DNA from 2 places in the Cupriavidus sp. 94F1 genome. Region 1 is predicted to be linked to the other one. Evidence: riboswitches for the same ligand, from Rfam matches in the RefSeq annotation. Region 1 holds a riboswitch; the other holds the start of a gene.
The links. Region 1 has a riboswitch for cobalamin ahead of AC3FJ6_RS04120 (TonB-dependent receptor). Riboswitches for the same ligand answer to the same signal wherever they lie in the genome.

Region 1 (14,697 bases):
GCGTGCCCACCACGGCCCAGTCGTCGGGCCGGGGCGCCAGCGTGCGGGCGCCGGACAGCAGCACGTCGTCCATCATGAATGCCGCCACGCGGCCCGACTGCAGGATCAGGAACGATTCGCCGTAGTCCTTGGCGCTCTGGATCGTCATGTTGGCGCCCTTTTCGTCGTTGAGCTTGCGCAGGATGCGCTCCGACGTCGTGCCCGCATTCGTCACCACGGACTTGCCGGCCAGGTCCGCGAAGTCGTGAACGGGGCTACCCTTCTTGACCAGCAGCCGGGTGCCGGCCACGAAGTATGTGGTCGAGAACGCCACCTGCTGCTGGCGCGACTTCAGGTTGGTCGTGACGCCGCACTCCAGGTCCACCGTGCCGTTTTGCACCAGCGATTGGCGATTTTGCGATGTCACGGGGACCATGCGCACCTGCAGGTTCGGCGACCCGGTTTCCTTCTTGACGGCATCGACAACGCGGTCGCAGATGTCCTGGGCAAACCCGATCACTTTCTGGTTGGCGTCGTAATACGAGAACGGAATCGACGACGTCCGGTGCCCGATCGCGATCGTGTTGGACGACTTGATCTTGCTGAGCGTCGGGCTGGCGGCCACCGCCGCTGCGTCGGCGGCCAGCGCCGAACCGGCGCCACTGAACGCGGCCAGCAGCACCGCGGCACGGATCGGGAAGGACTGGGTCATGGAAACACTCCTGTTGAATGAAAGCGTCAGCTGTTGCAATGCTAGTCATTGAGCAACAAGTGTTCCATCATGGATAACCATGAAACAAATGGATTTTCCCCGACGTCGGGCATGCGGCGCCCGGCTTTGGGGAAATGTGGCGGTGCCGCCGGGCGGTCAGTGCGCTGCCTGGGTGCGTGGGATGCCCTGCCACATGGCCAGTCCGCTTGCCAGCAGCAGGCCCGCCAGCAGGTACAGCGCGTTGTCCATGCTGCCCGTGTGCGTCTTGATCTGGCCGATCACCCAGGGGCTGACGATGCCGCTGGTGATGCCGATACTGGAGATGAACGCGATACCGGTGGCGGCGGTCTGGGCCGGCAGGTGGCTGGGCGGCAGCGACCAGAAGATCGGCAAGGCGGCGAAGATCAGCACGGCCGCCACCGAGAGCATCGCCAGCGACACGCTCAGGCTCGGCACGTGCAGCGTCAGCGCCGCCAGGGCCAGCGCGCCGCCGGCGGTGCAGCACAGGAAGTGCCCATGGCGCTCGCCCAGCCGGTCGGAGCGGCGCGCGATCAGGATCAGCCCAACCGCGCCGATCGCATTCGGGATCACCGAGTACAGGCTGATCGCCATCACGTCGCGGATGCCGAAGTCCCGGATCATCAGCGGCATCCAGAACGACAGCGTCAGCGATCCGCAGGTCAGCGCGAAGTAGATGAACGCGAACAGATACAGGCGCGGATTGCGCAGCGCCTGACCCAGCGCCTGCAGCGAATGGGCGTGGCCGCCCCCGCCTTGCGTCTCTGCCGCGCGCTGGGCCACCAGGTAGTCCTGCTCGGCAGGCGTCAGCCAGCGCGCCTGGCGCGGGCCATCGACCAGACAGAACGCCGCCACCAGCCCCAGCAGCACGGCCGGTGCGCCTTCGATGGCGAACATCCATTGCCAGCCGTGCATGCCCAGCACGCCGGCCATGTCGCGCATGATCCAGCCGGACACCAGCCCGCCCAGCACCCCGGCCACCGCCACGCCGGCAAAGAAGATCGCCATCACCGCGGCACGGCGGCGCGCCGGAAACCAGTAGGTCAGGTACAGCACGATGCCCGGGAAGAAGCCCGCCTCGAACACGCCCAGCAGGAAGCGCAGCAAATAGAAGTGAGACGGCTGCGACACCAGCATCATGCCGACCGACGCCACGCCCCACAGCACCATGATGCGCGTGAACGTCCGGCGCGCCCCGAAACGCGCCAGCAGCATGTTGCTGGGCACCTCGCAGAGCACGTAGCCCACGTAGAACACGGCGGCGCCCAGGCCGTACATCGCGTCGCTGAAGCCCAGGTCCTGCTTCATCTGCAACTGCGCGAAACCGATGTTGATGCGGTCCAGGAACGACACCACGTAGCAGACGAACAGGAACGGGATGATGCGCAGCCAGACCTTGCGGTACAGCGCGTCTTCCTGCGGCAGCGGCAGGCTCTGTGGCAAGGGGTCGGACGAGATGTCGGGCACGGCGGGGGCGGCGCCCAAGCTGTGGGTGTGCATGGTTGTCTCCGGATTCAGTGGGGTGGCAGGCGCGAGTCGCCCCCGGGGCGTCGGATTGCGCCCCTGCGGAGGTCGATCGCGGGTCGGGTGGTGGCTAGGCGGAACTAGGCCGGCGTGGGCGCTTCGGCTGCCGCACGGGCCAGCTGCATGGCCTCGACCAGTGTGTCGTGGTCGCCGATATGGTTGGCCAGCAGCAGGATCAGCCGCGCGTTGACGGCCTGGCTGGCGGCGTCGTCGAGGCCGCGGTGCATGTCGATCAGCGCCTCGTAGAAGTCGTCGGGGCGCGCAAGGTTGGGGGCGGTATTGAGCGGCATGGGGCCTGTCTCCTTCGGTTGGCTGGGTTCAGGGCTTCAGGCCAGGGCCGCTGCCTGCACCGGGGCGGAGGGCGTCAGGGTCCGGGATACCGGCGCATTGCCGGTGGCACGGGCCAGTGCAGCGGCGATGCCAGCCACATCGACACCGCGCCAGCGCGCGCAAACGTGCTGGTCCGGCCGGATCAGGTAGCAGGTGCCGGCACGCGCGTCGTAGCGGCTGGCGGCCAGGCCTTCGGCATCGCGCAGCACCGTGGCGCCGGGCCACGCCTGTGCCGATGCCGAAATGGCCGGGTCGGTGACAAACACCACGCGCAGCGGAATGCCGCCCTGCTGCAGCGTGCGCAGCGCCTCGGCCTGCGCGGCATCGAGCCCGGCCGGCGGGCCGAACACCAGCACCACGAACGCGTTGCCCAGGTGCTGCAGCAGCCACGGCTTGCCGGCCGCATCGGCAACCGGTGCGTCCACGCATGCCGCCCCCGGCGCCATGGCGCCGCCGAATGCATCGGCATCGGCCGTGTTGAGCGTCGAATCGTGCAGCACCGCCGGCACCGACAGACGACCGCTGTTGACCAGCTGCCGCGCGAACGCGTGATCGCGCGCCAGCGTCAGCACGGCATCGCGGAACACCCGGCTGACCGCGCTCTTCGGCGTGATGAAATCGGTGGCGCGCGTGGAATTGCGAATGTTCTCGTCGGCCGCGTATTCGCGTTCGCTGGCGTAGGTGTCCAGCAGGCTGTCGGGCGCCTTGCCCTGCAGCACATAGGCCAGTTTCCAGGCCAGGTTCTCGGCGTCCTGCACGCCGCTGTTGGCGCCACGCGCGCCGAACGGGGACACCCCGTGCGCGGCATCGCCGGCAAACAGCACGCGGCCATGGCGGAAGCTGTCCATGCGCACGCAGGCAAACGTGTAGACGCTGACCCATTCGAGTTCGAACTTCGCGTCGGGGCCCAGCAGCGCCTGCACGCGGGGGATCACGCGCTCGGGCGCCTTCTCGGCCACGGGGTCGGCATCCCAGCCCAGCTGGAAGTCGATGCGCCAGACGTTGTCGGGCTGGCGGTGCAGCAGCACCGACTGGTTCGGATGGAACGGCGGATCGAACCAGAACCAGCGTTCGGCCGGAAACGGCGCCTCCATCTTCACATCGGCAATCAGGAAGCGGTCGCGGAACGTGTGGCCATGGCTTTCCTGCCCCAGCATCTTGCGCAGCGGGCTGCGCGAGCCGTCGGCCGCCACCACGTAGCGGCCGCACAGCGTGTAGCAGCCGTCGGGGGTCTCGATGGTCAGCGCCACGTGGTCCGGGTGCTGCGCCACGGCCACGGCGCGGCTCTTCCAGCGGATGTCGATATTGGGCATCGCCCGCGCGCAATCGAGCAGGTAGCCCTCGACGTAATACTGCTGCAGGTTGATGAATGCCGGACGACGATGGCCGGCCTCGGGCAGCAGGTCGAACGCGTAGATCTGGCGGTCCTGCAGGAACACCTTGCCCACATGCCAGCGCACGCCCTTGTCGACCATGCGGTCGCCGCAGCCCAGGCGGTCGAAGATGTCCAGCGTGCGCTTGGCAAAGCAGATCGCCCGCGAGCCGGTGGACAGCGTGCAGTCGTCATCGACCAGCACCACCGGCACGTCGTGGCGCGCCAGGTCGATCGCGGTGGCCAGCCCCACCGGCCCCGCGCCCACCACGATCACGGGATGCGGGCCCTCGGCCCGGTGGCCCGGCTGCTGCTCGGCACAGGGCATGTAGGCATACGTCTGCTTCTGGTAGTCGATGTCGACTTCGGTACTGCTCATGGTGTCTCCGTCCACTTGTATGTGGTTGCGTTCTTTTGCTCCGCTGTCCCGCGACGTGGAAGAGCGGTTGGGGGAGAGGGGCTGGCGGTTCCGCCTGCTACCCGTGGCCAAGGGAACTGCCCTGCCCTCTCCCCCGCCCCTCTCCCGCCGTGCGGGAGAGGGGAGAAAACCATCGCACCGGCTTGCACCGGCTTATGCCGGCTTACGCCTGCAACGCCGCCCACATCTCCTGATCGCGCTGCGCCGTCCAGATGCGCGGATGCGTGATGCCGGACGCCTCGTCGAACGCGCGCGACACGTCGAACGGCAGGCAGTGCTCGTAGATGAATACGTGGCCGAACTTCGGGTCCATCAACTTGCGCGTATGCGCCATGGCGGCCTTCAGGTCGAGCTTGTCGGCCACGGCTTCGCGGCCGGCCTGCAGCAGTGTGGAGACGAAATCCTTGGTGTAGGCCAGACCCTTGGCCACGTCGGCCGGGGTGGTCAGCGCGGGGCCGCGGCCCGGCACCAGCTTTTCGGGCTGCAGCGCGGCCAGCGCGTCCAGCGTGGCCGGCCATTGTTCGAGCTGGGCGTCGCCGCAGTAGCAGGCGGCGTCGTACTCCACCAGGTCGCCCGAGAACAGCACCTTCTGCTGCGGCAGCCACACCACGGTGTCGCCCTTGGTGTGGCCGGCGCCCAGGTGGGCGATGCGCACTTCGAGCTTGCCCATGAACAGCGTGATCTCGCGCTCGAAGACCAGCGTCGGCCAGGTCAGGCCCGGCACGGTTTCCACGCCGGCGAACAGGCGCGGAAAGCGTTCGATCTCGGATTTCATGTCGGCCTCGCCGCGCTCCACGATCATCTCGTAGGTGCCCCGGCTGGCGATGACCTGCTGCGCGCCCTCGGCAAAGTAGGCCGACGCGCCCAGCACGCGCACCGCGTGGTAGTGCGACAGCACCACGTACTTGATCGGCTTGTCGGTGATCTCGCGGATGCGGGCAATCAGGTCCTGCGCCATGGCCGGCGTGGCGGTGGTGTCCACGATCATCACGCCGTCGTCGCCAATGATCACGCCCGAATTGGGATCGCCCTCGGCCGTATAGGCCCAGGCGTTTTCCGAAAGCTGGGTGAAGGTGATCTGCTTGGCTTCCAGGTCGGCCTGGGATGCGAATGCTTTTGCCATGTCTGCCTCGTTGTCTTGTGTAGGGGGATGGGTCGGGCGATCACGCGGGGGATCGGCGTGAATGAATCTTAGGAAGACGGCTATTTTTAGTCAATGGCAAATACGATTGCTATTTGCTAAATTACCCGCCAAGCCTTGTCGCAGCGTAGGGGACGCGGGAAAACCCCGATGCCGAGGCGCCGCGACAAGCGCCTGACAGGCCGCCCGCTGGCGATGCATCGCGTACCATTGGGCTCTTTCCGACAGACAGGCAGCACGCAGGCATGGCAAGACCCCCGGGCGAATCCGCCGGCAAGACACAACGCGGCATCCAGAGCGTGGAGGTGGGCGGCCGCCTGCTGCAGGCGCTGGCCGATGCGCGCCGGCCGCTGGCCCTGGCCGAACTGGCCGCCGCCGCGCAACTGGCGCCGGCGCAGGCGCATACCTATCTGGTCAGCCTGACGCGCCTGGGGCTCATCAAGCGCGATCATCTCGACGGCAGCTACGAACCGGGGCCGCTGGCCTTGCGCCTGGGCATGCTGCATCTGGACCACACGCCGGCGTACCGGGCGGCCGTGCCGCCCGTGCAGGCGCTGGCCTCGGCCATCGGCTGGAACGTGGCCGTCAGCCTGCCCACGCCGCAGGGGCCGACCATCGTCCATTACGCGTCCGCCGGGTCGCCGCTGCACGTCAACCTGCACGTGGGTACGGTCATGGCCCTGGCCACCACGGCCACCGGCCGCACGTACTGCGCGTTCCAGCCGCCAGCGCACTGGCAGCCGATCTGGCGCCAGCAAGAGGCTGGTGCGTCTTCCGCGGATGCCCTGCCCGCCTTCATGGATCAACTGGCCGCCGTGCGCCAGCGCGGCATGGAACGCAGCATCGATACGCCCAGCCCGGCAGTCAGCAGCCTGGCGATGCCGCTGGTCGATGCCGACGGCACGCTGCGCCTGGTACTGACCGCCATCGGCTCCACGGGCGCCATCGACGTCGACTGGCAAGGCCCGGTGGCACGCATGCTGCGCGGGGCCATCGACGACATCGCGCGGGCAATGGAGGCGACATGACCGAACTGGAAGAGAGCAAACCCCAGCGCGGCATCCAGTCGCTCGACAATACCGGCCAGTTGCTCAATGCGCTGGCCGACGCCGGCCGTCCGCTATCGCTGGGCGAACTGGCGCGCGCCGCCGGCATGGCGCCGGCCAAGGCGTTCCCGCATCTGGTCAGCCTGCAGAAGATCGGCCTGCTGACGCGCAATGCCGACGGCGACTTCGAGGCCGGCATGCTGGCGCTGGACATGGGCCTGGTGGCGCTGCAACGCCTGTCGCCCACGCGCGAGGCCGAGCCCGAGGTGGTGGCGCTGGCGCATGCCACGGGCCTGTCGGTGGCGATGGCGGTGTTCGGCCCTCTGGGGCCCACGGTGATCCGGCTGGAAGAAGCGTTGCGTCCGCAGCACGTCAGCCTGCGCGTGGGCACGGTGCTGTCGATGGTCAACACGGCCATCGGCCGCACGTTTGCCGCCCATCTGCCTGATGACGTATTGACCCAGGCGCTGGTGCAGGATGCGATCCGCATGGCGGGTGTGCCCGTGGATGCGGCGATCCGGCAGGCCGCCACCCCGCGCTGGCACAAGATTCGCGACGATGGCATCGACAACGCCGTCAGCCGCCCCGTGCCCGGCATCGACACCCTGGCCGCCCCGGTGTTCGACCACACCGGCGCGCTGGCGCTGGTCATCGCCGTGATGGGCAGCAGCGGCAGCTTCGACAGCGCGCTGGACAGCGAGGTGGCCCAGCTGGTCAGGCAGGCGGCGCGGCGGTTGTCGTGGCGGTTCGGGGCGATGGGCGCCAGCGGGGGCTGACGCGGCGTACCCCCAGCCGCTGGCCGTGCCTCGGCCCATCGTCATTCGTCCAGTTTCCGGGCGCCGATGCTGGCCAGATAGTCGTCCACGGCGCTGCCCACGGTGGGATGGAAACAGGCGTTGGGGAAGGTCTCGGTCAGCTCGAAGCGCCGCAGCTTGTCTCGGACAGGGTCCTTCATTTCCGCGAAATGCAGTGCCACGCCGTCCTGGGCCAGGTTCTGGCTCAGTTCGCGCAGCATGTCGGCCGACGTGACGTCCACGCTGGTGACCGGCTCGGCCGCCACCACCACCCAGCGCACCGGCTTCGGCGCCGCCTCCACGGCCTCCGTCAGGCGCTGCTGGAACAGTTCGGCATTGGCAAAGAACAGCGGCGCGTCCCAGCGGAACAGCACCAGCCCGTCGATCAGCGCCGCATGGGGATAGCGTTTCAGGTCGTGGTAGCCGCGCAGGCCCGGCACCCGGCCCAGTACCGCGAAATGCGGCCGCCAGCCGTCCCACAGGAATTCGATCACGGCCAGGACCACGGCCAGGCAGATGCCGGGAATCGTGCCGAATACGGCCACGGCGGCAAAGCACAGCATCGACAGCCAGAACTCCCACTGCTGGATGCGATAGATGCGCTGCAGATCCTTGAACTCGAACAGCCCGATGGCCGCCGCGATCACCACGGCGGCCAGCGCGCTGTTGGGCAGGTAGCGCAGCAGATTGGGCGCCACCAGCAGCAGGGCCGCCACGGCAATGGCGCCGACCACGCCAGTCAGCTGCGTGCGGGCGCCGGCTGCCTCGGCCACCGGCGTGCGCGACGCGCTGCTGCTGATCGGAAACCCCTGGAACAGCCCGGCCGCCAGGTTGGCCACGCCCAGGCCCACCATCTCCTGATTCGGGTCCACCCGCGTATGGGTGCGCGCAGCATAGGTGCGCGACAGCACGCTGGTATCGGCAAAGGCGATCAGCGCCACGGCACAGCCGCCCAGTGCGATGCGGACGATATCCACGCCGCTGAACCACGGTAGCGCGAAGGTCGGCAACCCCTGCGGGATTTCGCCCAGCACCTTCACGCCGTGGTGATCGAGCCGGAACACACTGACCGCCAGCGTGGCCAGCACCACGGCGATCAGGATGCCCGGCACGCGCTCGAATCGCTTCAGGAACAGGATCAGCACCAGGCTGGCCGCGCCCACGGCAAAGCTGTACCAGTTGGCCTTGCCATCGGCGATGGCCTGCGCCAGCCACCACAGCTCGCGCAGCGGCCCGGCATCGTCGACCTTGATGGCGAACAGCTTGGGCAACTGGCTGACCAGCACCGTCAGGGCGATGCCATTCATATAGCCGTAGCGGATCGGTTTGGACAGCAGTTCGGTAATGAACCCCAACCGCAGCAGGCCCAGCACGATGCAGAACAGGCCGGCCACGATGGCCATCAGGCTGGCGGTGGCCACGGCGCGCATCGGGTCGCCGCCGGACATGCCAACCACCACCGCCAGGATCGGCGCGGCCAGCGCGGAATCGGGCCCCAGCACCAGGATGCGGCTCGGCCCGAACAGCGCGTAGGCCAGCAGCGGGATGATCGTCGCGTAGAGCCCGTACACGCCCGGCACGCCCGACGCCTCGGCATAGGCGATACCCACCGGCACCAGCATCGTGGTCAGCACGAGCCCCGCCGCCAGGTCCCGCGGCAGCCAGGCTGCCTCGTAGGTGCGCAGCATGGCCAGGCCGGGCAGCCAGCGCAGCCAGTGGGGGGCCGGCGCGTGGGCGGGCGTTGGAGTAGGCGCGGTGGATGCCATGGGACCCTTTTTTGTGGTGGTGACACGCCGGAGATCGGTGTGATTCAGCATAGGTCCCGCATGCGCCAAAGCAAGCGCACGAATGTGGCGCATGACACACCCGTTCAACTCGCGGACGGCCCTGCCCGTTGGGCGGGCCGGGCGATCACGCCGTCAATCGCGGCGATCCGGTATCCGGGACGAAGGAAGACGCCAGGTGAGTCGGCGGTGCCGGTGGCTCAGCACAGGTGCAGCGCCACGCCGGCGCGCTCGCACAGGCCCGGCAACGATGGCAGCGCGGCGGTGGCTTCGGCGTCCGTGAACAGGTGGTCGATCTGGTCCAGGCCAGCCACGCGGCACGGCGCGTGGCGCAGGCACTTGCTGCTGTCGGCCAGCAGCACGCGCAGATGGCTGTGCGACAGCAACACCTGGCTCAATTCGGCCTCCTCCGGCTGGAATTCGTAGAACGTGCCGTCCGCGTCAATGCCGGCGGCGCTGCAGATCGCCACATGCGCACGAAAACGTCGTACAAAATCCAGGGTGGCACTGCCCATCACATCGAAATCGCCGGCACGCAGCCGTCCGCCCGTGACCCAGGTTTCGATGCGGGGCTTGTCGGCCAAGGCATGCACGGCACCCAGGTTGTTGGTGATCACGCGCAGCGGCAGGTCGTCCGGCAGGGCGCGGGCAAAGTCGGCCACCGTGGTGCCATAGCCCAGGAACACCGTGGCATCGGCCTCGACGATGCCAATGGCCGCCTCGGCAATGCGCCGCTTGCGCTCCACATGCGCGGTACTGCGTTGCAGGTAGCTGATGTTGTGCTGGCTGGCCGGCAAGCTCAGCCCGCCGTGCATGCGTCGCGCCAGCCCCTGCACGCTCAGTTCGTTGATGTCGCGCCGGATGGTCTGGCTGCTGACGCCAAAGCGGCTGGCCAGTTGTTCGGTACTGAGGTAGCCGGCATCATTCAGCCAGCCGAAGATTTCACGTTGCCGCAGGGTCAGGCTCATCGACGCTCATTCGCTCACGTTGCATGGTCGAACGAAAATGTAAGCGCGCGATATGACACTTCCGTGACAGTCTTGCCCTCCCGGCCTTTGGGGGGCGAGGCTGGGCGGCCACCGACCGCCCGACGCCACTCAGAAGTAGAAGTTTGCCGACAGTTCCGCCGAGCGCGGACGGCCCAGCAGCCACTGCTGGCCGCCGTTCGAGAACGATTCGGCGTAGTCGCGGTTGAACAGGTTGTAGACGCGCAGCGTCAGCGCCGCCTGCCTGGTCACGCGCCACGACAGCGCGGTATCGACCGTCGTATAGCTCGGCACGCGCACCTTGTTCGCGGTGTCCGCGTAACGGCCGCCCACGTAGCGCAGACCCGTGGCGAACGTCCACTGCGGCATGAAGCTCCAACTCAGCCAGGCGTTGGCCGCCTGCTGCGGCACGCTGGTCGGCACATTGCCGGCACGCGACACCGCCACGCCTCCCACCGACTCGGTGAAGTCGTCGTAGCGTGCCCGCAGCACCGTGCCGTTGATGTCCAGGCGCAGGCCGCGCAGCACTTCCACGCTGGCCGATGCCTCCAGCCCGCGCGACGACTGCTCGCCCACCTGCTGGGTGATCGTCGGCTTGACCGGGTCGCGCGACAGCAGGTTGTTCTTGCGGATCTCGTAGGCCGCAACCGTCCATTCGCCGCGATGGCCCCAGAACGCCTGCTTCACCCCCACTTCCACCTGCTTGCCGGTAGCCAGCTCGAAATTGCGCTGTGCGTCGCTGGTCGTCACCAGCGAGCCAAGCGGATCAGTGGCCGTGGCGTACTGCGCGTAGACCGACAGCGCCGGCGTAAACTGGTACACCGTGCCCACGCGCCACGTGGTATTGGCGAAGGTTTTCTCCCAGCCCGTGTTGGCGACCAGATCGGTGCGATACAGCCGGGCGTGGTCGAAGCGCACGCCGCCGATCACCGACCACTGCGGCGTAAAGGAAATACGATGCTCGCCGAACAGCGCGTACTGCGTGGTGTGGGTCCGCAGGCGCGGCGAGGTGACGATGCCCGGCGGGCTGAAGAACATCCCCGGATCGAAGTCGTACGCATTGACCGTCGACGATCCGCCATACGGCGAATTGTTCGAATGCGTGAAGTTGATCTTGTTGATGTCGAAGCCGACCGTCGTGGCGTTCTCCAGCCCGAACAGCCGGCTCTTGACCGTCAGGTCCGCGCGATTGCCCACCTGCTCCTGGTCGTGCAGGATTTCCAGATAGTCGGTGCGGCGCACCTGCGAGGTTGCCGGCAGGAACGCGTAGGTCTCGCTATCGCGCCAATGCCGATGGCTGGTCAGGTAATAGAACTGGTTACGCACGGTGACGCGGTCGTTGGGCGTCCATTCGGCGTTCAGGCGCGTCCAGCGGTCGCGGTAGCTGATCTGGGCATCGCCGACGTTGTAGTTCTTCTTGCGCAGCGACGTGTCCAGGCTGCCGTTCACCAGCGGCACGCCGAAGTACTGCTGCGGATGCTGGGTGCCGTCGTCATAGGACAGCGTCAGGTTGAAGTCCGGATTGACGTCCAGCCGCACCGACGCCGACACCATCAGGTTGTTCGAATCCCCGCGATCGACCCAGCCGGCCGAGCGGTTGTACGCGGTGGCGAAGCGGTACGACAGGTTGTCGTTGACCTTGCCGACGCTGTCGAACGCCACGCGCGCGGTCTTCCCGGTGCCGCCCGCGATCTGGAGTTCGTTCTCGATGGGCGCGCGGATCGGCTTCTTCTGCACCACGTTGACCACGCCACCGATGGCACCTTCGCCATACATGACCGATGCAGGCCCGCGCAGCACTTCGATGCGATCCACCGACCAGGTATCGAACGGAAACGTGACCGTGCCCGAGGCCACGTACATGCGCGTGCCGTCGAGCAGTTGCATGACCGAGCCCTGGCCGGCAAAGCCACGGGCTGTCAGCGACGTGCCGCCGTTGCCGGGCGCCGGGTTGCCGGTGATGCCGGTGGCGCGCGTCACCGCTTCCCGCACGGACTGGTCGCCACGCGCCCGGATCGTTTCACCGCCGAGCACTTCGACGCTGGCCGGTGTTTCCAGCGGGGTCAGGCCCAGACGGCTGCCTGTGTATTCGGGCGCGGACAGGGCCAGCCCGGGCGGGTCAAGCTGAGCCGCCCCGCTGACCGTGACGGCCGGCAGCGTGCCCGCCTTACGGTCGGAAGCGGCCTCCTGGGCCCATGCACCGGGGAAATTGAGGCTGGCGACGGTGCCAAGCGAGGCAGCCAGCAGATGTGGCCGGCGCGCACGCGCGGAGCCAGGGCGAAACGGAGCCGAGCGCAAGCGGCCGGCGGAATGCGCGGACAGATTGTGTGTCATCGTGAAGCCAGGCGACCCCGCCCGGGCAATGGATTTCGATGATGACAACAGGCCGGTATCCGGGCTTGCAGGGCGGCGCGTCTCGCGCCGGGATGCCATCGCCTTCCCGCGCCATGTGCTGGCGCAGTGACCGCCGACCCGGATGGATCGGCTTGACGGTTCCCGACCTGCTTACCGTTGCGGGGGCAGCACAGGCATGGCCGCTCTCGTCGAAATCTGGACGATCGGCGACGCACCTGTTTCCCGTTTAACCGGCGAATGGCTCGCCGGCACCTGCAGTCACGGTCGGCACACGAGGACCGTGTGCCGCGGTGCGCATTCTACCTGCAACAGTTTTGATACAAACGCGACAAAACGACACGCGCCAGGTGCGCCGGCCGCGGGGGCCGGCCCACGCCTCAGAACACGCGCGTCAGGAATTCGCGCGTCCGCGCCTGAACGGGCGCCCCGAACAGCTGCGCCGGCGGGCCCTCCTCGACCACCTTGCCGCCGTCCATGAAGACCACATGGCTGGCCACCTCGCGCGCGAAACCCATTTCGTGCGTGACCACCAGCATCGTCATGTGCTCGTCGGCCAGCTGGCGCATGGTGCGCAGCACTTCGCCGGTCAGTTCGGGGTCGAGCGCCGACGTGGGCTCGTCGAACAGCATGATGTCCGGCTCCATGGCCAGCGCGCGGGCAATCGCCACGCGCTGCTTCTGGCCGCCCGACAGACGCGACGGGTAGCTGTCGCGCTTGTCGAACAGGCCGACCTTGCGCAGCAGATCCTCGGCCAGCGGCACGATGCGGTCGCGCGACATGCCCTTGACCGTCATCGGGGCCTCGATCAGGTTCTGCAGCACGGTCAGGTGCGGGAACAGGTTGAACGACTGGAACACCATGCCCATCCTGGCGCAAATACGACGCAGATCGGCACCCTTGGCGTAGCGCACACCGCTGGCGTCGGTGGCCGCCAGCACTTCGCCCTCGATTTCCAGCGTGCCGCGGTCGATCAGTTCCAGATGGTTCATGCACCGCAGCAGCGTGCTCTTGCCCGAGCCCGACGGGCCGATGACGGCGGTCACGTCGCCCTTGCGCAGCGACAGCGACACGCCCTTCAGCACCTCCAGCGCGCCGAAGGACTTGTGAATGTCGCGGGCCGACACCATCAATGGGCGCTCGCGCACGCCGGCGTTCTCATTGATCGTATCTTGCATAGCGTTTTTCGAGGCGTTGGAAGAGCCACGTCAGAACCAGCGTCATCACCAGGTAAAACAGTGCGGCCACCAGGAACGGGGTTGTCGTGAAATCGCGCTGCACGATGCTGCGCGCCGTGCGCAGGATGTCATTGAGCGCCAGCACGTAGATCAGCGAGGTGTCCTTGACCAGCGTGATGGTCTCGTTGCTCACCGGGGGCAGCACGCGGCCGATCATCTGGGGCAGCACGATCCGGCGCATGGTCTGGAAGTAGCTCAGGCCCAGCGTCTTGCTGGCCTCGTACTGGCCGCGCTCCACCGACTGGATGCCGGCCCGGAAGATCTCGGCGAAGTACGCCGCGTAGTTCAGCGCGAACGCGACCACCGCAGCGGGGAAATCGGGCAGCCGGATGCCGACATACGGCACGAACGGCAGCGCGAAATAGATGAAAAGCATCTGCAGCATCAGCGGCGTGCCGCGCATCAGCCAGATATAGCCATTCACCAGGCCGCTGACCGGCGCCCACGCCGAAATCCGCAGCAGGGCCAGCGCCAGGCCCAGTGGCACCGACAGCCCGAGCGTGATGGCGAACAGGGTCAAGGTGACCTTGGCCCCTTCCATCATCGGAGGCAGGAGAGAAAGAACGTAGTCCATGCTGAAACATTACGATGCAGGTGCAACAGGGCCGGTGCAATTTGCTTGCTTTCCCGAACCCTGCGCCCCCTGCAAGGTGGCTGTCCTTACTTCGTGATGTCCGCGCCGAACCACTGGGTGGCGATGCGTGCGGCCGTGCCGTCCTGCTTCATCGAGGCCAGCGTCTTGTTCAGCTTGTCCAGCAGTTCGCCGTCGTCCTTGCGCACGCCCACGCCGTAGTCTTCGGTGCCGAAGTTCTCGGTCAGGATGCGGTATTCGCCGGCGCGCTTGCTGGCCAGGTAGCGGCCCACCACTTCGTCGACCACCACGGCGTCGAGGCGGCCTGCCGACAGGTCCATCAGCGCCGTCACATTGTCGCCAAACGACTTCAGTTCCTTCAGGCTGGCGGCCACGGCTGCCTCTTTCTTGATCGCGTCCACGGCGCTACTG
Region 2 (14,697 bases), on a different contig from region 1:
ACGACATAGAACAACGCGCAGCACGCCGCGCGCTCCAAACTTACCGCTACTCTCCCGCTACTCCATGCTCGTTCATCCGCAATTCGATCCGGTTGCCATCCACCTGGGGCCGCTGGCCATCCGCTGGTACGGACTGATGTACCTGGCCGGCTTCATCATGTTCCTGTGGTTCGGCCGGCTGCGTATCAAGCAGCCCCATGTCGCGGCACGCGGCTGGGTGGCGCGCGATCTCGACGACATGCTGTTCTACGGCGTGCTCGGCGTGATCCTGGGCGGCCGCCTTGGCTATGTGCTGTTCTACAAGCCGGGCTACTACCTGACCCACCCGCTGGAGATCTTCAAGGTATGGGAAGGCGGCATGGCCTTCCACGGCGGATTCCTGGGCGTGCTGGTGGCGATGTGGGTGTTTGCCAAGGTGCGGCGCCGCCACTGGATGGAAGTGACCGACTTCATCGCGCCGCTGATCCCGTGCGGGCTGGCCGCCGGCCGTATCGGCAATTTCATCAACGGCGAACTGTGGGGGCGTGCCACCGACCTGCCCTGGGGCATGATCTTTCCGCAGGCCGGCGACAACATTCCGCGTCATCCTTCGCAGCTGTACCAGTTTGCCGGCGAAGGCGTGGCGCTGTTCATCATCCTGTGGCTGTTCGCGCGCAAGCCCCGGCCGATGGGCGCCGTGTCGGGCGTCTTCCTGATCGGCTATGGCGCGTTCCGCTTCCTGGCCGAATTCACGCGCGAGCCGGACAGCTTCCTGGGCCTGCTGGCGCTGAAGCTGTCGATGGGCCAGTGGCTGAGCCTGCCGATGATCGTGGTCGGCGTGCTGATGGTGGTGTGGGCGTATCGCCGCCAGGCCAACGGCGCGGCGGCCGGCGCGGCGCGTTAGGCTGGCTGTCTGATCTTGCTCCCCTCTCCCGCAAGGCGGGATAGGAGAGCACAAAACTACCGCGCGTTCCGGATCGCGTCGATCCGTTCCCTGGTCAGCGGGTGCGTCGAGAAGAATCCTTCCTTATCCTCCCCATCGTCCCGGCCGGACCGCTTGCCGCGCCCGCCGTGGGCGTCTTCGAGCTGCTGTAGCGCGTCGGCCAGCGCCGACGGCGGCAGCCGGTTTTCCCGCAGGACTTCCACCGCAAACGCATCGGCCTCGCGCTCGTGATCGCGCGAGTAGCGCATGGCCAGCATCGCCGTGGGCACCGTGGCCAGCAGCGACGACACGTCGCCCAGGAAGTACGCGGTCAATGCGCCCACCGCCGACGCCTGGAACACCTGCTGCAGCCCGTGGCGTTGCGTGACGTGGCCGGCCTCGTGCGCCAGCACGCCCATCATGGCCGGGCCGGTGCCCAGCAGCTTCACCAGTTCGTCGGTCACGACGATGGTGCCGCCGGGCAGGGCCAGTGCATTGGCACCGATGCCACCGCCGTGGCGGAACAGGATCTGGTAGTCGTGGCCGGGATCGGCCGGCCGGCGCAGCGCCGCGAAATTGTCGCGGATGCGTTGCTGGTCGGCGGCCGGCAGTGTGCTCGGCTTGACGATGCCCTGGTCCAGGCTGTCCAGCGTGGTGCGGCCCAGTTGCGCTTCGAGCGATGCCGGTATCGTGCGTGCAACCAGAACCGCGGTCCACGGCAGCAGGTAGAAGTACGAGACTGCCACGAACAGCACCAGCCCCAGCATCGACAGCCCGACCAGACGCCAGCTGTTCTGCGCGCGCGACACCCAGCCTTCCCGATGGCCGGTGGCGGCCAGCATGGCGTCAAAGCCGGCGTGGTCGGTGATCTCGCAGTAGGCCCCGTCGGCGAACGTCACCAGACGCGGGCCGCGCCGGATGCGTTCGGAGACGCGCAACGATGCCAGCGGCGCGCGGCGCAGTTCGTCGCCGCCGGCATCCTGCAGCACGGCGTGGCCGTCCCGGACTTGCAGCACGACCGGGTGCGCGCGCGACGTACGGCCATCGAAGTATTGCGCGGCAATCATGGTGGCCCGCTCCTTGGCTTACAGCGCGATGTCGATGTCGTACCAGTCCGCCGCGGCATCGCCCAGCGCGCCCACGTGCTGCTTTTCGCCGACCACGAAGGCGTCGAGCGCGCCCACGGCGACCATCGTCATCGATTCGACGCGATAGCGCGCCGACCGCACGCGCGCGAACGGGTAGAACAGCCCCAGCGTCAGCGCCGTGAGGATCAGGTTTGTGAGCGAGATCAGAAACAGGCTGCGGGCCTTGACGTCGCTGCGGAAGTGGTGGGGCGCCAGGGTGGTGTGATTCCACACCGCATTCTGCAGCCTGGCCTGGAAGAACGGGGCGATCAGCAGGAAACCCGCATACATCGCCAGTGCCATCAGCATGACCACGAAGACAAAGCCCGCCTTGCCGCCCGTCGCGGCTGCCAGCGCCCCACCGGCGAGGCCGCCCGCCACCAGGCACAGCAGCACCACACCGGCCGTGACCAGGTAGACGCGGTAAAAATCACCGGCCGTGCCGTCGAAGGCGAATTGCGCGGTCCCGAAGCGCGTGTTGTTGTGCTGGTAGCGTTTGAGGCGCTGGTGGGCCATCGGCGCCAGCAGCCACAGCGTCAGGCCGCTCAGCAGCGGCCACAGCAGGAAGACCGTATAGCCGTCGCGGTCGGTGCCCGTGAACGCGAAGCGCAGGCCACGGTAGCTGGAATTGGCCATGCGAAAGCGCAGCGACCGCACCAGCAGCAGCGGAAATACCACAGCCAGCGCCAGCGCCAGCACCGCACCCAGCGGCGGCGAGAATTCGAGGACCAGCTGATACACCGCAAACAGGCCGAAGACGATGCCACGTCCCTTGAGGATCGCCTTGGCATTGCCGTGGTAGTCGAAGGTGGCCCCGTCCAGTTGCGTGCTGCGGTAGAAATATTGCTGCGTGCGCACCTTGGCCCATGCGGAATAAATGCCCAGCGTGACAATGGTCAGCAGCGTGTTGACGATCCAGATCCGGAAATACTCGGACCCCGACCCGGTAAATGCAAATTTCAGGTGGCGTGGCACCTGGCTGTCCGGCGCGACGACGTCGGCCTTCAGGCCGTTTTGATCTTCCCAGTTCATTGAATTGACCTCTCCAGTTGTGACGGGGCGCTTTTTTGCGGCTGGCGCCTGTTTCAGGTTTGCAACCAGTTGGCACGCGGCTTTGGTGCGCGGTACCACACATTCTCGCACTCACGTGTACCGCTGCGGTCACAAATGCTTGGGGCGGCTCGCGTTGGCTACGAGGGCGAGGGTAACTGGGTCGTAACGACAAAGAAACATCCTGTTACATCGTCAGCCGACTGTCACAAGTCGTGTTTCGTCCTCCCCAGTGAAATCAAAGACTTAGGGCTGGTGGCACGGTCCTCGCTATGCAGCCTGTTACAAGATCGCTCGGGACACGCCATGTACGGCCCCGACACGGCCCGAATGGGGAGGGTGCGCACGACCATGCGCCGGCGCCGTGGCAACGACAAAAAGCCAAACGGGAAAAGGCACGGGAACCATCCGCACTCGACGACGAGTGCTTTAACGGGGTAGGCGCGGGGCCAGCGCCGGCAAATGAATCTGACCCGCAAGCGTCCGGCATATCTCGCGCCCGACGCCCAAGTCGAAGACCCAAAGCGGTTCTTTCATGCGCGGGCAATCTTCCTGCAGGGAGGCAGGAGGATTGCCCGCAGCACCTCTCGCTTTCCCCGAGTTCCCAATCCGCCACGCTTGCTGCCCCGCAGCATCGAAACCGCTTGCGGTCGCCGCCACAATCCATAATTATGAATTATTGCGGCTTAATCGCCTCTCGCGACGCCGCATCGGCATGGCATGTTCCCGTGTGGTTTCCCCCCTCATCGCGAACGCAGGGAGAAGGCATGATGCGAATCGTCAGGCAGGCGCTGTACCTGGAGGTGGCAGACCGGCTGCGCGCGATGATCGACGATCGCACGCTGGTGCCCGGTGCCTGGATCGACGAGGTGGCGCTGGCGGCGTCGCTGGGCACGTCGCGCACGCCGCTGCGCGAGGCACTGAAGGTGCTGGCCGCCGAAGGGCTGGTCCGGCTGGAGCCACGGCGTGGCTGCTTCGTCAACGCGCTGACCGAGCAGGACCTGGACGACATCTTCCCGCTGATGGCGCTACTGGAAGGGCGTTGCGCCTACGAGGCCGCGCGCAATGCCACGCAGGCCGATCTTGCCGCGCTCGAAGGCCTGCACGCCGACCTGGCGCGCTACGCGCAGGCTGGCGATATCGATGCCTACTACGAAACCAACTACCAGATCCATGAAGCGATCCAGCGGCTGGCGGGCAATCGCTGGCTGTCGGGCGTGGTCAGCGACCTGCGCAAGGTGCTGCGCCTGTCGCGCCACAAGAGCCTGCGGCTGCCGGGGCGCATTCACGAGTCGTGTGCCGAACACCTGTCGGTGTTCTCGGCATTGAAGGCCCACGACCCCGAAGGGGCCGAGGCGTTGATGAAGACCCACGTGTTGCGTCAGCGCGGCGCATTGCGCATGCTCGACGCGGCCGAGCCCACCCCTGCAGCCGCCGCCCCGCCGGCCGCGCCGCTGCGCCTGGCCGGGCAGGGCTGACGTCCGACCGACCCGGCTTGCCCATCCTCCACCGACCTCGCAGGACACGACCATGACTGCCCTCGATCCCGCCGACCCACTGAAAGTCAGTGCTCCGCTCGATGCCAGCGAGCCCGTCAGCGACTCGCTGTTCTCGCGCTTTGGGCGCTGGTGGAACCGCAAGGACGACGCGCCCAGGCCCGCCGCGACGGACGCGCCGGACCCGGCGCAGCAGGCGCTGTCCACGCGCGCCGTCAAACGCCAGCGCGAACAGCTGCGCCAGTGCTTCGAGGCGCGCCTGACCGACGGCGCTGCCAATGCCGCCGCCTTGGCCTGGCAGGATGAATACCAGGCGGCGGCCGAGCCGCTGCGCCAGGCCATGCTCGGCGTGCTGGCCGACGTGGCGGCCGGGCGCGATACGCCGGGCGGCGCGTCCGGCAGCGGGCCGGCCGGCGCATCGGCGGGCGCGGCTTCGGGGCTGTCGCAGGCCCTGTCGAATGCGCGCATCCGCTTCTTCAAGCGCATTGCCGCGCATCACGGCAAGCGTGGCGACAGCGCCTGCGGCCTGCACTTCCTGATCCAGCTGCGTTCGGACATGTTGCGCTGGCAGAAGCGCATTCCCGGCCTGCGGGCGCTGGACGAAGACCTGGAGGCACTGTTCTCGAACTGGTTCGACGTGGGCCTGCTCGAACTGCAGCCTATCACCTGGGATTCGCCGGCGTCGCTGCTCGAAAAGCTGATCCGCTACGAAGCCGTCCACGAAATCTCGTCGTGGAACGACCTGCGCAACCGGCTCGATTCGGACCGCCGCTGCTATGCGTTCTTCCATCCGCGCATTCCGCGCGAGCCGCTGATCTTCGTGGAAGTGGCATTCGTGCCCGAGATGGCCGCCAACGTCCAGACGCTGCTGGACGAGGCCGCGCCGCTGGAAGACCTGCGCCGCGTGAAATGGGCCATCTTCTATTCGATCTCGAACACGCAGACGGGCCTGCGCGGCGTCAGCTTCGGCAACTTCCTGCTCAAGCGCGTGATCGAGGAACTGCAGCGTGAATTCCCGAAGCTCAAGCAGTTCGCCACGCTGTCGCCAATTCCGGGCTTTGCCGACTGGCTGCGCAAGCAGGACGGCGAGTCGGTTGCACGCATCCTGGGTGACAAGCGGGTGTCGCGCTGGCGCGAACGGCATGGCGAGGCGCCGGCCGATGGCGCGGCCTGGTTTGCCGCGCTGCCGGCCGACGCGCAGGACCCTGTCATCCGCGATACGGCGCTGGCGCTGGTGGCGCACTACCTGGTGCGCCAGGGCGGCAAGGGCGTGCCGGCCGATCCGGTGGCGCGTTTCCACCTGGGTAACGGGGCATGTGTCGAGCGCGTGAACTGGGGCGCCGACCTGTCGCGAAAAGGCCGCGCACAGTCATGCGGGGTGATGGTGAATTATCTTTACGTGCCCGAGGCGCTGGATGACAATCTGGCTCGCCTTGGCGATGGCAACCCCCGCGTCAGCCGCGCGGTGGCCAAGCTGCTGTAGCCCTCGGGTCGGGCGCGGACGCCAGGCAGGTTTCTTGTCGGGTGGGTGGCAGTAGGCAGTACTTCGATTGACTTTCCACGCAGTGAGTAGAGAGAGGAGACAGTACATGAGTCGTCAGCGCAAACTGACCGCGTTCGCACGCGTCTTTGCAATCGCCGGCCTGGTGGCCGGCACCGGGGCCAGCCTCCATGCGCCGGCCGCGCAGGCCGCGGACCCCTGGCCGAACAAGCCCGTTACCGTGATCGTGCCGTTCCCGGCCGGCGGCGGCACCGACGCGTTCGCGCGGCCGTTGACCGCGCAGCTTTCCAAGCAGCTGGGCAAGCAGTTCGTGATCGACAACCGCGGCGGCGCCGGCGGCACGGTGGGCGCCAGCCTGGCAGCCAAGGCCGCGCCGGACGGCTACACGGTCTTCATCGGCGGCGCGCACCACGCCATCGCGCCGTCGTTCTACAAGAAGCTCGACTACGACATCGAGAAGGATTTCGTGCCGATCACGGTGATCGCGCAGCCGCCGCAGGTGATCGTGGTGAATCCGTCGAAGGTGCAGGCCAACACGTTGAAGGACCTGATCGCCTATGCCAAGGCGCATCCGGGCCAGCTCAACTACGCATCGGCCGGTAACGGCTCGGCGCACCATCTGGCCGGCGAGCTGTTCAAGCTGCAGACCCAGACCGATCTGGCGCATGTGCCGTACAAGGGCGCCGGCCCGGCGCTGTCCGACCTGATCGCCGGCCAGGTGGACCTGATGTTCGACGGCCTCGGCTCATCGGCGCAACATATTCGCGCCGGCCGTATCAAGGCCCTGGCCGTGGCGTCGAAGACGCGCTCGGCGGCGTTCCCGAACGTGCCGACGGCGGCCGAGGCCGGCGTGCCGAACTACGAGGTGTCCACCTGGTACGCGCTGTGGGCGCCCAAGGGCACGCCGAAGGAGATCGTCGACAAGCTCTACGCCGAGACCACCAAGGCGCTGAACAGCCCCGAAATGAAGGCCATCTGGCTGCAGAACGGTTCGGACATCCCGCAGTTCACGCAGGAACAGTTCGCGCAGTTCCAGCGCGCCGAGATCAAGCGATGGGCCGAGGTGGTGCAGCGTTCGGGCGCCAAGATCGACTGATGGGCGGCACTGTCACGTTCGCCCGCGATGGCCAGGTGGTCACCGTCACGCTGTCGCATCCGGGCAAGCTCAACGCGATATCGGCCGGCATGTGGCAGGCGCTGGCCACGGGGTTTGACGCGCTGGCGGCCGAGGTGGCAAGCGCGGCCGACCCCGCGGCCCGTCCGCCGCGCTGCGTGGTCGTGCGCGGCGCCGACGGCAACTTCGCCGCCGGGGCCGACATCGCCGAATTTCCAGTGGTGCGGGGCGACGCGGCCGCGGTGCGCCGCTATCACACGGCCATCATCGCGCCGGCGTTGCGGGCCATCGCCGAATGTCCATTGCCGACGCTGGCGGCCATCGAAGGCGTCTGCGTGGGCGGCGGACTTGAAATCGCGTGCAACTGTGACCTGCGCGTCGCTGCGGCGGGCAGCCGCTTCGGCGTGCCGATCAACCGGCTGGGGTTTCCGATGGCGCCCGGCGAACTGCAGGGCCTGCTGGCCCTGGCAGGGCGCGCGGTGACGCTGGAAATCCTGCTCGAAGGCCGCGTGTTCGACGCCGCCGAGGCGGCCGCCAAGGGGCTGCTGACGCGCGTGGTGCCCGAGGCGGCCCTGCACGACGAGGTGGCCGCCACGGTGCAGCGTCTCTGCGCCGGGGCGCCGCTGGCCGCGCGCATCAACAAGGCAACCATCCGCCGACTGTCGCCGGCGCCGGCGCCGCTGACCGCCGCGGAACTGGACGCCCACTTCGCCTATGCCGGCAGCCGCGACCACGCCGAGGGCGTAGCCGCCTTCCTGGCGCACCGGCCTCCGGATTTCACCGGGGAGTAATATGTCGGCCGGCCGGCTATCATGGCCGGCTGCCCCAGCGCATTCGCCTGCCGTCCCCGGGCATGCCATTCCCTTTTGCTCAGTACCATGAACGCCAATCTGTTCGCCCTGTTCGAATCCCGTTTTCCTGCCGACCGCAGCGCCTGCTGCATCGAAACGCATGACGGCCTGTACTACACGTGGGACGACCTGGACCGCGCCACGGCCAAGCTTGCCAACCTGCTGACCGCGCTGAAGCTGCCGGCCGGCGCGCGCGTGGCCGTGCAGGTGGAAAAGTCGCCGGAGGCGCTGTTCCTGTACCTGGCCACGCTGCGGGCCGGCTATGTGTACCTGCCGCTGAACACCGCGTACCAGGAAGCCGAAATCGATTATTTCGTCGGCAATGCCGAGCCGGCGGTGGTGGTTTGCAGCAGCAGCAACTTCGGCTGGGTGTCGAAGGTGGCGTTTGCGCACAACACGGCGCACGTGTTCACGCTGGACGACAACCGTACCGGATCGCTGCTGCAGCGCGCGGCGGCACAGCCGGACACGTTCGAGACCGTGCAGCGCGCGGACGACGATCTGGCGGCCATCCTGTACACATCGGGCACTACCGGCCGCAGCAAGGGCGCGATGCTGACGCATCGCAACCTGGCCTCGAACGCGCTGACGCTGAACGAATACTGGGGCTGGCGCAGCGACGACGTGCTGCTGCACATGCTGCCGATCTTCCACGTCCACGGGCTGTTCGTGGCGTCGCACGGCGCGCTGCTGGCCGGCGCCAAGATGATCTGGGCGCCCAAACTGGACATGGGCCAGATTCTGAAATTCATCCCGCGCTGCACGGTGATGATGGGCGTGCCGACCTACTACGTGCGCATGGTGCAGGAGTCGCGTTTCGACAAGGACCTCTGCAAGAACATGCGCCTGTTCGTGTCGGGGTCGGCGCCGCTGCTGCTGGAAACGTTCGACGCCTTCCGTGAGCGTACCGGCCATACGATCCTGGAACGCTACGGCATGAGCGAAACCGTGATGCTGGTCTCGAACCCGTACGACACCGCGCTCGGTGAACGTATCGGCGGCACCGTGGGGATGCCGCTGCCGGGCGTCTCGGTGCGCGTGATGGACGGCGAGGGCAACCTGTGCCCGCCGGGCGTGATCGGCAATGTTCAGGTTCAGGGCCCCAACGTGTTCAAGGGCTACTGGCGCATGCCGGAAAAGACCGCCGAGGAATTCACCGCCGATGGCTGGTTCAAGACCGGCGACGTGGGCCGCTTCGGGGGTGCCATCGTCAGCCAGGCTGGCGAGCGCAAGGTGCCGGACAACTACCTGACCATCGTCGGCCGCAGCAAGGATCTGATCATCTCGGGCGGCTACAACGTCTACCCGAAGGAAATCGAGAGCTTTATCGACGAGATGCCCGGCGTGGTGGAATCGGCCGTGATCGGCGTGCCCCATGCCGATTTTGGCGAGGCCGTGGTGGCCGTGGTGGTGCGCAAGCCCGGCGCCGATATCGACGAGGCCGGCATGATCGGCACGCTCAAGGGCCGCATCGCCAACTTCAAGGTGCCCAAGCGCGTGCACGTGGTGGACGAACTGCCACGCAACACGATGGGCAAGGTGCAGAAGAACGTGCTGCGCCAGCAGTTCGCGACGCTGTAATCCGAAGCCATCCGAGAAAAAGCCCCGCCCCATGAAAATGGAGCGGGGCTTTTCCTTGTTTCCTTGTTTCTTGTTGCGTTGTCGCTTACTTCACCATCTGCACCGACCCGTTGACCGACACGGTCACCTGGGTCTTGCCGCCTTCCACCGGAATCGGCGCGCCGGCATCGGCCGACATGGCCTTGGCCGCGTACATGCGCGGCACCGGCGGCATCACGCCGCCCGATTCATTGACCGAGACTTCGCGGATCGTGAAGCTGCTGAAGCCAAACAGCTTGGTCGTGGCCTGCGCCTTGTCGCGGAATGCCGCCACGGCCTGGTCGGCCAGCTTCTGCTCGGCGGCACGGCGCGCCTCGCGCGACAGCGAGAATCCGACGTTCTGCACCTGCATCTGGTTGGCCAGCTCGCCAGCCAGCTTCGACACGGCGGCAAAATCCTTCGACTTGAGGATGATCTCCGAACGGCCGCGCCACGTGCTGATCTTGCCGTTGCGGTCGGTATTCGGATGAATCGTGAAGCCGCCCGATTGCGCTTCCACGCCCGACACGCGCTTGGCTTGCGTCAGTGCCGCCTGGGTGCGCGACGACAGCGCGTTCGAAATGGCGGCGGGCTCAGGGCCTTCCTGCTCGGTGGCCAGGACCAGCGTGACCACGTCGGTCGGCACTTCGGTCACGGCTTCGGCGGACAACGACAGCACGCCCGAAGGCTGCGGCACGGCAACGGTCTGGGCCGAGGCCACGGCGGCGGCAGTGCCCAGCAGCGAGGCGACCAGCAATTTCTTCATATTGTTCTCCGATCAATGTGATGGCTATCAGATGCGAAGCCTCGCATTTCGTTCCATGCGGGCTCCTGCATGAAAGCTCTAACGGCCGGGCGGCCGGATCGGGGTTAAGGCGGGCAAAAAAATGCGGCGCGGCCAGAAGACTGCAGCGGCAGATGCTACTTCATCAGCTTTTCGGTGATGAAGCGCCATTCGGCCGGCGTGACCGGCGTGATCGACAGCCGGTTGCCCTTGCGCAGCACCACCATGTCGGCCAGCGCGTCATGCTCGCGCAATGCCGGCAGCGGGATCAGCGCGCTCTTCTTGACGAAGCGCACGTCCACCAGCGACCAGCGGGGCTCTTCCTGCCGGGATGCCTTGTCGTAGTAGTCGCTCTTGGGGTCGAACTGCGTGGGATCGGGATAGGGCTGCGAGCAGACCTCGGCAAGGCCGGCGATGCCGGGTTCTGGACACGACGAGTGATAGAACAGCACGCCGTCGCCGATGCGCATCTGGTCGCGCATGAAGTTGCGCGCCTGGTAGTTGCGCACGCCGGTCCATGGCAGCGTGCCTTCACGGGCCAGATCGTCGATGCTGGCTTCATCCGGTTCGGACTTCATCAGCCAGTACTGGCGGGCGCGCGCGTCGGGCATGGATCCGTGACAGGTCAGGCGTTGAAATGAAAAAGGCGGTGGTTCGTTGAAACCACCGCCTCTTCACCACTTGAAGGGGGTCCCCGCCTCGGCCGCTGGGTCGGCATCCTGAACCCAAGTGAGGTTCAGAGTGGCTGCGGAAGTCGTATTTCGGGTACATCGCCCACTCAGGGAGTCCGGACCGAAGCCAGGACTATGAATGCGGTAACGCGCTCGCCCACACGACATGATCCCGCACCATGCAATGCATATCGGTTCAAGGAGTTTATGACCCTCACGAACCAGGCAGGGAAACTGTCAAACGTCTGACTTGGGTTCCTGTGCGTGCAACACGCTTGGGATGTCAGACGTTTGCCGTTTCAAACTAGGATGGGATGGAAACGGCGGCCAGGCCCGATAACCCGACCATCCAACTGCGTCGGTCAGTCTCGCCGCGCAGTGGCTCCACTATACACCGCGACGTCAGTGATACCAAGCCGGATACGTCGGGGCGTTACATTTTCCACAACAACCGGCATATCCATGCACATCATGCGGCCGGGCGCGGCACCGGCTTCACATGGACGACATATCTGGCCGACGCCGCGCAATTCAAGTGTTGCCGTCAGGGTTTTTTTTCGGCGGCTCAGCGCGTGCCCACGTGCGCGTACTGGCGCAGCGCCTCGTCGGCGCGGTCGTTCAGCTCGCGAATGCGCGCGCGCACCGCGTCCACCGGAATCGTGCCGTCCTCTTCCTGCTTGCGGCGCATGGCCAGCAGGTCCGACGCAATGCTGATGGCCGCCATCACGGCCACGCGCTCCACGCCCTTGGCCGACACGCTGCCCTTGAGCTTGTTCATCTTGTCGTCGACCAGCGCCGCGGCTTCCAGCAGCGCGGCCTCGTTCTCCGGCGAGATCGCGAAACGGTAGGGCTGGCCTGCGATGTTCAGTTCCACTTGCTTGTTGCTCATGCGTGTTCTCCGGGGGCTTGCTGCGAACCTTCCGATGCGGCGCGGGACTGGCCGTCGCCGAGCAGGTCGAGCTGGCGCGCGTCGCTGGCGGTGGGCAGCTTGTCGAGGATGGACTGGATGCGCAGTTGCGCCTCCTCGATCTTGATGTTGAGCAGCTCGCGGTCGGCCGCCATGGCTTCGCGGTCCGCGCGCAACGTGCTCGCCTCGGCCTGCAGGCGGTCGATCTCCGCGCGCAGCCGCTGGTTTTCCGCCGCCAGGGTGTCCGCATGATGCAGCACGCGCCCGATCTTGGCGGCCAGTTGTTCGAGTTCGTTGAGCATAGTGCCTGTCGTGTCCGGTAGGAGTAAGGGTCAGGTTTGGGGATTCTAGCCGATGCACACGCGGGGGCTACCGTCAATGCGACCGGTGAGACTTTGCTGCCGCACGGAAGTTGCACCGATCTGCGGCGAACGGCGCGATTTCGCGTGTCAATCACGGATATCGGCAACTTGACCCCTCGCATTGACGCCAACTTTGAAACTCCCTACACTCGCGCACGTTCCAGGTGCTCGCGGCCGCCTTACGCAGGGGCTGCAGTTCAACGGGAAACAGGGAGCCGGGTACCGCCCGCCAGCCCGGCGCGACGTCGATCGGCCAGGCTGGACGCGAGCGGGGCAGGCCAACCTGTGCTGCCCCCGCAACGGTAAGCGACCGCGAACACGCCAAGCGTCGTTCGCAGGGCGGGCCAAGGCCACTGATACGGACTCGCCGGAAGTTGCGGGGAGCCCATCGGGAAGGCGGCCTGCCTGATGTCGTCAGCCCGGATACCGGCCTGAAGAACGCGGGCGTCCGCACCCCATGCGGCACGCCCATTCGCCATCAGGTCCGCGGGGGAACGGGCCCGGCCGTTCTCATCCATCCTGCTCATGCGTTCCACGCTATCCAGGTCGACCGTCGCGGTGAAGCCGCCGGTTGGCCCGTCCGTGCCCGCCATCATGGCGGCCGTTGCCGTTCTTTGCGCGTCCCATATCCCGGCATTTGCCCAGGAGGCGCCCGCCGGGGCGGCTCCCGTCGCGCCTGCCGCACCCGCCGAAGCCACATCCGCCGCGCCTGCCGCACCCGCCGCACAACCGGCGGCGGCCCAGCCCCCGTCGCTGGCACCCGTGGTGGTCACCGCCTCGCGCACCGCGCAGCGTGTGACCGAGGCGCTGCCGCACACCACGGTGGTGACCCAGGAGGACATCGTCAATTCGCAGGCGCCCGACCTGCGTTCGCTGCTGCGCGGCCAGGCCGGTGTCGAATTCGCCGCCAATGGCGGCATGGGCGCCAATACGTCGCTGTTCATGCGCGGCGCCAATTCGAACCAGGTGCTGATCCTGATCGATGGCGTGCGCGTGGCCGGCGTCAGCGGCGGTACGGCCCAGCTGGCGAACATCCTGCCCGACCAGATCGACCATATCGAGGTGGTACGCGGCAACGTGTCGGCGCTGTATGGCTCCGATGCCATCGGCGGCGTGGTGCAGATCTTCACCAAGAATGGCGCCGGCCAGGCACCGGCGGCCAATGCGCAGGTGGAGTACGGCAGCAACAACACGCGCCAGGGCACCGTCGGCTACGGCGGCCAGATTGGCGATACGTCGTTCAACCTGACCGGCTCGATCTTCAAGACCGACGGTTTTTCGTCGATCAACTATAACCAGTGGGCCGCCGCGAATGCCGCGGCAGTCCGGCGCGGCAACGGGCCGAACCCCGGCGACAACCCGTACGAGAACAAGAGCGTGTCGGGCCAGATCCGCCACAAGTTCACGTCCGACTGGGATGCCGGCTTCGCCGCGTACTACTCGAAGAGCGACCTGTCGTACGACAGCACCAGCGGCAAGCCGACCGACGATTTCCGCATGAACAGCGAGCTCTACACGCTGTCGGCATTCGTCAACGGCAAGGTGACCTCGGCGTGGACCACGCATTTCAAGCTGTCGCAGAGCGAAGACCGCAGCGAAGGCACGAAGAACGGCCTGTTCGACAGCCTGTTCAGCACGCGCAACCGCCAGTTCAACTGGCAGAACGAATACGCGCTGACGCCCGATCACAAGCTGCTGTTCGGCACCGACTGGCTGCAGCAGACGCTGGCGTCCAGTGCGTACAACGCGCCGTCGCGCAACGTGTTCTCGGTGTACGGCGGCTATGAAGGCCGGATCGGCCGGCACCAGCTGCAGCTGAACGGCCGCAACGACCACTATTCCGACTTCGGCAATCAGGGCAGCTTCTTTGCCGGCTATGGCTTCAACGTGACCGATCAGGTCAAGCTGATCGCCAATGTCAGCAATGCGTTCCGCGCGCCGACCTTCAACGAGCTGTATTACCCGGGCTTCGGCCAGCCGAACCTGCAGCCCGAACGCGCCAAGTCCGCCGAGGCGGGCGTGCAGGTGGATACGGCCAGCGCCGGCCTGCTGCGCGTGACCGCGTTCGAGACGCGCTATGACGACCTCATCGTGTCGACTGCCGTGGGCAGCGGCGTGTTCCTGGCACAGAATGTCAACAAGGCCAAGGTGCAGGGCATCGAGGCCTCGTGGCGCGCCACGATCTGGGGTACCGACCTGGGCGCCGCCGTGACCTTCCAGAATCCCGTGGACCAGAGCAGCAACACCCAGCTGCTGCGCCGGGCGCGGCGCCATGCGTCGTTCGACGTGGGCCGCAACTTCGGCAACTGGCGCTTTGGCGGCGAATGGCTGCTG

Region 2: another riboswitch for cobalamin. It lies ahead of AC3FJ6_RS03555 (TonB-dependent receptor plug domain-containing protein); the one in region 1 lies ahead of AC3FJ6_RS04120 (TonB-dependent receptor).

Annotation. Positions count from the first base shown of each region.
Region 1 is NZ_JBYOJT010000002.1:4,684-19,380, reverse strand. It holds gene AC3FJ6_RS04165 (glutamate/aspartate ABC transporter substrate-binding protein) at 1-691, opposite strand, end outside; gene AC3FJ6_RS04160 (MFS transporter) at 848-2,209, opposite strand; gene AC3FJ6_RS04155 (DUF2783 domain-containing protein) at 2,314-2,523, opposite strand; gene AC3FJ6_RS04150 (FAD-dependent oxidoreductase) at 2,560-4,314, opposite strand; gene AC3FJ6_RS04145 (MBL fold metallo-hydrolase) at 4,517-5,476, opposite strand; gene AC3FJ6_RS04140 (IclR family transcriptional regulator) at 5,740-6,522, shown strand; gene AC3FJ6_RS04135 (IclR family transcriptional regulator) at 6,519-7,316, shown strand; gene AC3FJ6_RS04130 (SulP family inorganic anion transporter) at 7,358-9,100, opposite strand; gene AC3FJ6_RS04125 (DeoR/GlpR family DNA-binding transcription regulator) at 9,319-10,086, opposite strand; gene AC3FJ6_RS04120 (TonB-dependent receptor) at 10,216-12,438, opposite strand; cobalamin riboswitch at 12,472-12,730, opposite strand; gene AC3FJ6_RS04115 (amino acid ABC transporter ATP-binding protein) at 12,837-13,586, opposite strand; gene AC3FJ6_RS04110 (amino acid ABC transporter permease) at 13,615-14,268, opposite strand; gene AC3FJ6_RS04105 (amino acid ABC transporter substrate-binding protein) at 14,355-14,697, opposite strand, start outside.
Region 2 is NZ_JBYOJT010000001.1:783,550-798,246, reverse strand. It holds gene AC3FJ6_RS03625 (LysR family transcriptional regulator) at 1-9, shown strand, start outside; gene lgt (prolipoprotein diacylglyceryl transferase) at 65-883, shown strand; gene AC3FJ6_RS03615 (M48 family metallopeptidase) at 940-1,968, opposite strand; gene AC3FJ6_RS03610 (YjgN family protein) at 1,987-3,060, opposite strand; gene AC3FJ6_RS03605 (GntR family transcriptional regulator) at 3,849-4,556, shown strand; gene AC3FJ6_RS03600 (malonyl-CoA decarboxylase domain-containing protein) at 4,609-6,057, shown strand; gene AC3FJ6_RS03595 (Bug family tripartite tricarboxylate transporter substrate binding protein) at 6,164-7,171, shown strand; gene AC3FJ6_RS03590 (enoyl-CoA hydratase/isomerase family protein) at 7,171-7,980, shown strand; gene AC3FJ6_RS03585 (malonate--CoA ligase) at 8,068-9,621, shown strand; gene AC3FJ6_RS03580 (SIMPL domain-containing protein) at 9,707-10,405, opposite strand; gene AC3FJ6_RS03575 (EVE domain-containing protein) at 10,561-11,034, opposite strand; RNA gene ssrS (6S RNA) at 11,111-11,329, opposite strand; gene AC3FJ6_RS03565 (cell division protein ZapA) at 11,660-11,983, opposite strand; gene AC3FJ6_RS03560 (hypothetical protein) at 11,980-12,303, opposite strand; cobalamin riboswitch at 12,509-12,812, shown strand; gene AC3FJ6_RS03555 (TonB-dependent receptor plug domain-containing protein) at 12,889-14,697, shown strand, end outside.